Regions from separate parts of the Streptomyces glaucosporus genome, predicted to be linked through region 1. Evidence: riboswitches for the same ligand, from Rfam matches in the RefSeq annotation. Region 1 holds a riboswitch; each other region holds the start of a gene.

Region 1 (2,193 bases):
GAAGAGGTCGTGCGGGAGATGAACCGGCTGGGGATGCTGGTGGACCTCTCCCATGTGGCGCCGGCCACCATGCGGGACGCCCTGCGGGTCTCCACGGCGCCGGTGGTCTTCTCGCACTCCTCCGCCCGCGCGGTGTGCGACCACCCGCGGAACGTCCCCGACGACGTGCTGGAGGGCCTGGCGGCCAACGGCGGTGTGGCGATGGCCACATTCGTGCCGAAGTTCGTCCTTCCCGCCGCCGTGGCCTGGACCGAGGCCGCCGACGAGAACATGCGCGCCCACGGTCTCCACCCCCTGGACGGCACGGAGCGGGGCCGGGAGGTCCAGCGGGCCTTCGAGGAGGCCAACCCGCGCCCGGTGGCGACGGCGGCGACGGTCGCCGACCACCTGGACCACATGCGCGAGGTCGCGGGCATCGACCACGTCGGCATCGGCGGCGACTTCGACGGCACGGCCTTCACTCCGTCCGATCTGGGTGATGTGTCCGGATATCCGAACCTGGTGGCCGAGTTGCTGGACCGTCGCTGGTCCGAGGCCGATCTGGCCAAGCTCACCTGGGAGAACGCGGTGCGGGTCCTCCGCGACGCGGAGGCCGTGGCCCGGGACGAACAGGCCCGGCGCGGCCCGTCGATCGCCACCATCGGGCAGTTGGACGGATGACGCCGAACCCCTGTCGGTGACGCAACTCACGAGCGGGATCTCCGAGCCCGTCGCACTCCGTGCGGCCGGAGGTCCCGCTCTGTCATACCCCCTGGTCACAAAAGGGATATGACGAGCTGTCAGGGCCGTCTGATCTCACTCCGCGTGGACGGATCCGTCACGCACGGTCGCGAATGAGACGCAGGCAATAGCTGCGAAACGGGCTTCCTGTGACCCATCGGCTTGTTATGGCGGAAACGTTCTGTTTACGGTTCTGGCCGCGCCGTACGAATGTGCGGCGGGCCCGCTGTCGGTACGCCGAGTCCTGCCGACGGCAGCGGGCTGGACCATCCACACCCGTCATCGGCAGGAGCGGGGGACCCAAGGTAAGCGCCGGACCGTGTCCGCACGGGACGGCTTGGGGTGAAGCCGTGTCACGACCCGGAGGTCGTGGCCCACACGGCCGGGCAACTCCAGCCCGAACCCGACAGCTCACCTCGCAGGCGTAGGAGAGGAGCCCCGTATGTCCGCACGCGGACGTCATCGTCGTGCCCGTAACAGCCGCCTCGCCCGCCTGTCCCTGGCCATCTCCGTGGGCGGCGCCGGTGTGGCCCTGCCCCTGATGGCCGCCGGCAACGCCAACGCCGCCTCCGTCGACACCTGGGACCGAGTCGCCCAGTGCGAGAGCACCGGCAACTGGAGCATCAACACCGGCAACGGCTTCTACGGCGGCCTGCAGTTCACGCAGAGCACCTGGGAGGCCTTCGGCGGCACCCAGTACGCCCCCCGCGCCGACCTGGCCACCAAGGACCAGCAGATAGCCGTCGCCGAGAAGGTCCTGGACGGCCAGGGCCCGGGCGCCTGGCCGGTGTGCTCGGTCAAGGCCGGTCTGACCAAGGGCGGCCCCGCCCCCGCCGTCTCCCCCGACGGACAGGGCGAGGCGGACGAGCAGCAGGCCCCGGCCGCCCAGGAGCAGCAGGCTCCCGAGCCCGAGTCCGCGCCCGAGGCCGGGAACGAGACCGAGGCCGAGCAGGCCCGGCCGGAGCGGGCCGACCGCGCCGAGCGGGCCGAGGAAGCCACCTCGTACCGGGTCGTCGGCGGCGACACCCTGTTCAAGATCGCCGACGCCCACGGCATCGCGGGCGGCTGGCAGGAGGTCTACGAGGACAACCGCCAGGTCATCGGCGCCGACCCCAACGTGATCCACCCGGGCCAGGAGCTCTCCCTGGGCGGCACTGCCGTCCAGCAGAAGGCCGCCGCCAAGCCGGAGGCCAAGCCGGAGGCGAAGGCCGAGCAGAAGGTCGAGAAGGCCGAGACCAACCCCGAGCCCGCGCGGCAGTCGGCCGAGCGCGCCGACCGCAGCGGCGGCGCCTCCGCCAACGCCTCCGCCGGCTACACCGCCCCGGTGAACGCCGCCCCGTCCGGCTCCTACAAGGCCGCGGGCGCCCGCTGGTCCAACGGCCACACCGGCGAGGACTTCGCCGCCGGCACCGGCACCCCGGTGAAGGCCGTCACCAACGGCACCGTGGTCTCCGCGGGCTGGGGCGGCGCGTA
Region 2 (2,193 bases), on a different contig from region 1:
CCCGGGGGTCCGCGCGGCACCGCTGCCGGGGCCGGATCCAACGCGGACCCCGGCGGGGGCCGGGGGCGCGCCGGCCCGGGGCGGCCGGGACCTCCCCGCCGGCCCCTTCCCCGTGTCCCCCGTTCCGGTGGCGGCCGCGACGCGCCACCGCGTCGACACCTCACGGCCGGGAACCGGTCCCGCCCGGCGCACCGCCGCCCGCCGCACACTCCGGTTCCGCCCCCTTCCCGCTCCGGACCCGCCCGCCGGCAGCTCCCGGTCCGCCCGCGACCCGGCCGCCGTCCGCACGGCCCCTCCGGCAGGAGCGCCGGCGCCGCGAGGCCCCTGGGCGGACCCGGCGGGAAGACCCGCCCCCCGGCGCCGCGGACGTCTTCGCCGCCGCGAACCGCATTCGTCCCGGCGTGCCCGGCCTCCCGCCCCGGACCCCGCGGCGGCACGCGGACCCGCGCGGGTCACCCGACACGAGGACGGCCATTCGAGCTGATCACACCGGCGCGCCCGGTTCCGGGAGCCAGCTCCCGCCGGGCCGCCGCACTGCCGGAGAGCTCCCGGCAGCCGCTGCTCAGAGGCCGTGTCAGGGCACAATGACCGGGGCCGTGGAGACGCTCGGGACTCCGGACGCACAGAAGTGAACAAATTCACAGATACCGTCAGATCTCCCAACAAAGCGAGTTCTTGACGCACTATCCGTAGACGAGGCAAGTCCCCGCCACCGGGCGGGGCGCCCGGGCGGACGCCGAATCCTGCCGCCGTCCGGGTGAGAGACGGACCATGACGAATCGGCAGGAGCGGGAGACCCAAGCAGGACCGGGCCGCGCACGACGCGGCCCTTGGGGTGAAGCCACATCAGGTGGCCGGGCAACTTCGCCGGCCCGAACCCGACAGGTCATCTTTCGCAGGCGGATGACGAAGGGTTAGTTCATGTCCGCGTATCCGCGCATACCTGGACTCGTGTCCCGGGCAGCCGTCACCTCCGCCGTCACCGCCGCGACGCTCGCGGGGACGGCGCTGGTCCCGGCCGCCACCCCCGACGCCGAGGCGCTGACCCCGGCCGGCAAGGCACTCAAGGTAGCGGCCTCCAAGAAGGGGGCGCCCTACCAGTACGGCGCCGCCGGGCCGAACCGCTTCGACTGCTCGGGACTCACCCAGTACTCCTACAAGAAGGCGGGCAAGAAGCTGCCGCGCACCGCGGCGGCCCAGTACAACCGCACCAAGCACATCTCCGCCAAGTCCCGGAAGAAGGGCGACCTGGTGTTCTTCCACTCCGGCGGCAGCGTCTACCACGTCGGCATCTACGCCGGCGACGGGCGGATCTGGCACTCCCCGAAGCCGGGGAAGACCGTCCGCAAGGAGAAGATCTGGACCAAGAGCGTGCGGTACGGGCGCGTGAAGTGACCCCGGGCCGGGCTCGACGGACCCGGTGACGGCGCGCCGCGGACATCCGTCCGCGGCGCGCCGTCGGCACGTTCGGCCCCGGTTCGGCTCTCCGCGATTCCGCCGGGGCGTGGAGCCGTTCCGCCGCACCGCCCGGACGGGCGGGCTCGCCCCCATGAGACTTCTGGTACTGGGCGGAACGGAGTTCGTCGGCCGGGCGGTCGCCGAGGAGGCACTGGCCCGGGACTGGCAGGTGACCGTCTTCCGCCGGGGACAGCACGCCGCGCCCGCCGGCGCCGCGGAACTGCTGGGCGACCGCACGGCCGACGGCGGTCCGGACGCCCTGGGCGATCTCCCCGTGCCGGACCGGTTCGTCCTTGCGGTCGGACCGCACCAGGTGGGCGCCGGGCCGTTCGGCGATGCAGGCTTCGAACTCCCGCCCGGCGAAGCCCTTGTCGGCGAGGATTGCCTGCCCGGTGCGGATCAGGCGGTGGTCGCGCTCCGGCAGCGCGGCCATCACCTCGCGCTCGCCGGGTTCGGGGTGGGCCAGGCACCAGGTGACGGGCATGCCCTCGGCGGTGGTGACCAGGTAGAGCCGCCGGCCCCAGAAGAACCGGGGGTGGCCGCGGCGGTATCCGTAGCCGGCGTGCCCGGCCAGGCCGGAGCGTTTGACCGTCTCGCGGGAGGCCGCGCACGGCAGTGGGGTGGAGTCGACCAGCCGCAGGTCGTCGTGCCAGGTGGGCACCTGCCGGGCCAGTGCCTCGATCACCTGGCTGATCAGCGGCCCGGCCGCGTTCAGGCGCTTGGTGCGGGCGGACT
Region 3 (2,193 bases), on a different contig from region 1:
AACCTGGTGGGTGTCGCCCCGCTGCGGTACGAGACGGCGGCGGCCGTGGCCGACACCCTCGCCGATCAGGTGGAGCAGCACCTGCCCGACGACTACCAGGCGCAGCTCTACGCCCGCCTCGCCGAGACCGGCACCGTGGAGGCGACGGCGGCGGTCGTCGCCGCCTTCCCGGCCGACCGCCTGGTGACGGTCCTGGTGGGGGACGCGTCACAGATCGCCGGCCCGGTGCGGGACCTGGGGATCGGAGAGGTGACGGTCGTCACCGACTGAGGGGGAGCCGGACGATCCGGTGGTGACGGCCGTCACGGCCCGGAAGGGGTCGCGGCGCGCCCGGGGTGACGGCCGTCACGGGTTCAAGAGGGCCGCGGCACACCGGAGGTGACGGCCGCCACATCGGGGAAGTGGCGGCCGTCACGTTCGGGCGGCCGGCAAGTCCCCTCAGGACCGGGGCCCTTGGTGTGCTTGTCATATCAAGGGCCTTTGTCATGGGCGGATTGGCGCTTCCGGTGGAAGCGGGATGTGGCATGAGATACAAAATGCCCGATTTGTTTGCTTGCTCAAGCGTGGCCGTTTAGCTTCGAATCCGTTGGCCGTCAGAAGCGCCCACGTCCGTGGCCGCCGGCCTGCGCATCGCCGAGTCCCCCGTCTGGGGGAGCCGGGGACCCACCCTCCGCCTCCAGCGCGCGAGGGGTATCCCACCGGGGTGAATCGAGCCGAGTGCTCGTAGGAGACCTTCCTGCTCCGAACCCGTCAGCTAACCCGGTAGGCGACACGGAAGGAAAGGAGCACGCCGCACATGGCGTTCACCCGTGCCACCGAGAAGGTCACCGAGAAGGTCACCGCCTTCACCGGGAAGCTCTCCGAGAAGCACCAGCTCTCCGGCCGCGCCGTCCGCACGGGCGCCGGCCTGCTGGGAGCCGCCACCCTCGCCGCCACCGGCGTGGTGGGCACCATCGCCACCCCCGCCGTCGCCGACTCGGGCGACACCCACAAGACCTACGCCCTGGGCTTCGCGCAGGCGATGGCCGTCGGCGACACGATCGCCGACGACGTCCGGGCCCAGGCCGAGGCGCAGCAGCGCGCGGCCGACGTCTCGCGCGAGAAGGCCGAGGAGATCGCCGCCGCCAAGGCCGCCAAGGCCGAGAAGGTCGCCAAGGAGCGCGAGGCCGCGCGCAAGGCCGCCGCGGCCGAGGAGGCCGCCCGGGAGCGCGCCGCGACCGAGGAGCGCCGCGCCGAGCGGGCCGCCGAGCGCCGTGCCGCGAGCGGTTACGTCGACCCGGTCGCGGGCGTGAACACCACCACCCTGTACAAGCAGGCCGGCGCCTCCTGGTCCTCCGGCACGCACAGCGGCGTCGACTTCGCCGCCGCCTCCGGCACCCCCGTGCGGGCCGTGGGCCCGGGCACCGTGGTGACGGTCGGCTGGGGCGGCGCGTACGGCAACCAGGTCGTCATCCGCCACGACGACGGCCGCTACACCCAGTACGGCCACCTGTCCGCCACGAGCGTGAGCCCCGGCCAGCGGGTCGAGGGCGGCCGGCAGATCGGCGCGGTCGGCTCCACCGGCAACAGCACCGGTCCGCACCTCCACTTCGAGGCCCGTACCGGCGCCTACTACGGCTCCGACATCGACCCGGTCGCCTACCTGGCGGCCAAGGGCGTCGACGTCCGCTGATCCCCGGACGGGACCCCGGAGCGACACGGACGCGACCGCGGAGATCGAGCGCCCCCGGCCATACGGCCGGGGGCGCCTCCGCGTCCGGCGGGCCCGCGCCGGGAGGCATGTTTTCCGCCTGTTCTCCGGTGGGCATCGGAATTTCCGTGGCGGTGGAATACAGTTCGAGTCTGCGGAGCCATCGGAAACGCGGAGACGACGGCGGAGGTCGGCCCATGCGCATTTCGGCGCACATGGTGTGCACTGCGGTCCGCGACGACATCGTCTCCGGCTTCTTCCCGCCCGGCGCCCGGCTCACCGAGGAACTGCTCGGCAGGCGCTACGGCGTCTCGCGGATCCCGGTGCGCGAGGCGCTGCGCACCCTGGAGTCGGAGGGCTTCGTGACCACCCGCCGGCACGCGGGCGCCTGCGTCGCCGAACCCACCGAGCAGGAGGCGGCCGACCTGCTCGACGTCCGGGCCCTGCTGGAGCCGCTGGGCACCGCCCGGGCGGCCCGGCGGCGCACCGAGGCGCAGCTGGGG
Region 4 (2,193 bases), on a different contig from region 1:
GGAGGGACGCGGAGGCGGACCCGTCCGGCGGGAAGCCGGCGGACGGGCCGGAGGAGAGGACCGCCGGGTCCGGCGCCGGGACGCGCGGCGACGCCGCCGACCGGGAGGCGGGCACCGGCAGGCACCGCGGCGAGCGCGACCCGCGGGAGCTGGAACTGGAGGCGGCCGAGCGGACGGACGGCCGGGAGGCCGCACGGGACGAACGGTCCGGCCCGGAGGCCGGGCGCACGGACCGCTCCGCCGAGCGCGCCGACGGCGAGGGCCCCCTGACGGCGGACGGGGGCTACCGCGTCCAGCCCGGGGACTCGCTCTCGGCGATCGCACTGGAGCACGACGTGCGAGGCGGCTGGACGGAGTTGTACGAGACCAACAGGGAAGTCGTGGGCGACGACCCGGACCTGATCCTCCCGGGGCAGGAGCTCGCCCTCGGCTGAGGACGGGGCCGCGGAATGACCCTCCTGGGCTATTGCGGCGTGTCCTTCCTGTCCGGCCTAACGTGCTGTGTCTGACCTGCGCGATTCATCCTTGTTCGCATCAAGAAGGGTGAATGCTTGGTTTCTGACATGCTTTGAGGTGTATGCCCGGGTGTGCTTACCGTCTTCTCGCTCGCACCGCGAGTGCCACCGACCGCAGCGCCGAATCCTGCCGGCGGCCGGTGGCCAGTCGTCGCGTCAGCGCCGATGGCAGGAGCGGGGGAACCAGGTAGGCGCCGCCGAGGTCCGCACGGACCGGAGCGGCTCGGGGTGAAGCCGAGCGGGGACGTCCGTTCCCGTCCGGCCGGGCTGCTCACGGTCCGAACCCGACAGCTCACCTCGCAGGCGTCGGTGAGAAGGACGTCCATGCTGTTCACCGGCAAGCGTCATGACAGTCGTACCGCCAAGGCGGTCCGCGCGGCCGCGCTGACCGGCGCCGCGGGTGCGGCGATCGCCGTTCCGCTGTCGGGCGCGCAGAGCGCGTCGGCGGCGTCCGTGGACACCTGGGAGCGGGTGGCCCGGTGCGAGTCCGGCGGCAACTGGTCCATCAACACCGGCAACGGCTACTACGGCGGCCTCCAGTTCGCGCAGGCGAGCTGGGAGGCCGCCGGCGGTCTCCGGTACGCCCCGCGCGCCGACCTGGCCACCAGGGACCAGCAGATCGCCGTCGCCGAGCGCCTGCTGGCCATGCAGGGACCGGGCGCCTGGGGCTGTGCGGAGGAGGGCGGCCTCACCGCCGACGGGCCGGCGGCCGAGGTGGACCCGGACGGCGGCTCCGACGGCGGCCGGAAGGGGCACTCCCGGTTCCAGGCCCGGTCGCAGACCCGGTCGCAGGCTCAGGGCCAGTCCCGGTACCGGTCCCGGCCGGCGTCCCGGGCCGGCGGCCACGACGGGCGGGACGGGCGGCGGGCCGGGGACCGCGACAAGGCCGGGGCCGGGGACCGCGACAAGGCCGGGGCCGGCACCTACACCGTGCGGGCGGGGGACACCCTGCGCATGATCGCGGCCGAGCACGGCACCACCTGGCAGCAGCTCTACGAGGCGAACAGGGACGTGGTGGGCGACGACCCCAACCTGATCTTCCCGGGCCAGAAGCTCCGCGTCTGACGCGCGGGGCGCCCGCCCGGTCCGCGACCCGGCGGCGCCAACCCGGTGCGGTGTGTCACCCCTCTTGCGGAGGACGCCCCGCACCGGGTTTATTTAATTTGGAAACAAATTGCTCGTCCCTCTCCTGAGCTGCGCTTTCATCCGCCGTTAAGCCGTACGGCATGGGCTGTCGGCCGGGTCGCGCGCACGGTGCGGATAGGCTCAGGGGGCTGAGACCCGAGACACATGCCCGACATACACGAAGGAGATCCTCGTGCCGTCCATCGACGTCGTAGTGGCCCGCGAGATCCTCGACTCGCGAGGCAACCCCACGGTCGAGGTCGAGGTCGGCCTCGACGACGGCAGCACCGGCCGTGCGGCCGTCCCGTCCGGCGCCTCGACCGGCGCCTTCGAGGCCCTGGAACTGCGTGACGGAGACAAGGGCCGCTACGGCGGCAAGGGCGTCGAGAAGGCCGTCCTCGCCGTCATCGAGCAGATCGGCCCGGAGCTGGTCGGGTACGACGCCACCGAGCAGCGCCTGATCGACCAGGCGATGTTCGACCTGGACGCCACCCCGGACAAGTCCTCGCTCGGCGCCAACGCCATCCTCGGCGTCTCGCTGGCCGTCGCGCAC

What was found. A riboswitch is a leader RNA that binds a small molecule or an ion and turns the genes downstream of it on or off. The one in region 1 is predicted to bind cyclic di-AMP.
Region 2: linked by a shared signal. The riboswitch ahead of ABD358_RS08305 (C40 family peptidase) and the one ahead of ABD358_RS25130 (transglycosylase family protein) in region 1 are both predicted to bind cyclic di-AMP.
Region 3: linked by a shared signal. The riboswitch ahead of ABD358_RS13465 (M23 family metallopeptidase) and the one ahead of ABD358_RS25130 (transglycosylase family protein) in region 1 are both predicted to bind cyclic di-AMP.
Region 4: linked by a shared signal. The riboswitch ahead of ABD358_RS02175 (transglycosylase family protein) and the one ahead of ABD358_RS25130 (transglycosylase family protein) in region 1 are both predicted to bind cyclic di-AMP.

Annotation. Positions count from the first base shown of each region.
Region 1 covers NZ_BAAATJ010000032.1:29,612-31,804, forward strand. The annotation lists gene ABD358_RS25125 (dipeptidase) at 1-660, shown strand, start outside; cyclic di-AMP (ydaO/yuaA leader) riboswitch at 984-1,158, shown strand; gene ABD358_RS25130 (transglycosylase family protein) at 1,163-2,193, shown strand, end outside.
Region 2 covers NZ_BAAATJ010000005.1:104,848-107,040, reverse strand. The annotation lists cyclic di-AMP (ydaO/yuaA leader) riboswitch at 763-917, shown strand; gene ABD358_RS08305 (C40 family peptidase) at 922-1,395, shown strand; partial or broken gene ABD358_RS08300 (NAD-dependent epimerase/dehydratase family protein) at 1,550-1,720, shown strand; partial or broken gene ABD358_RS28410 (transposase family protein) at 1,718-2,193, opposite strand, start outside.
Region 3 covers NZ_BAAATJ010000010.1:141,425-143,617, forward strand. The annotation lists gene ABD358_RS13460 (M16 family metallopeptidase) at 1-270, shown strand, start outside; cyclic di-AMP (ydaO/yuaA leader) riboswitch at 622-784, shown strand; gene ABD358_RS13465 (M23 family metallopeptidase) at 797-1,672, shown strand; gene ABD358_RS13470 (GntR family transcriptional regulator) at 1,888-2,193, shown strand, end outside.
Region 4 covers NZ_BAAATJ010000002.1:6,985-9,177, reverse strand. The annotation lists gene ABD358_RS02180 (transglycosylase family protein) at 1-434, shown strand, start outside; cyclic di-AMP (ydaO/yuaA leader) riboswitch at 666-836, shown strand; gene ABD358_RS02175 (transglycosylase family protein) at 840-1,580, shown strand; gene eno (phosphopyruvate hydratase) at 1,834-2,193, shown strand, end outside.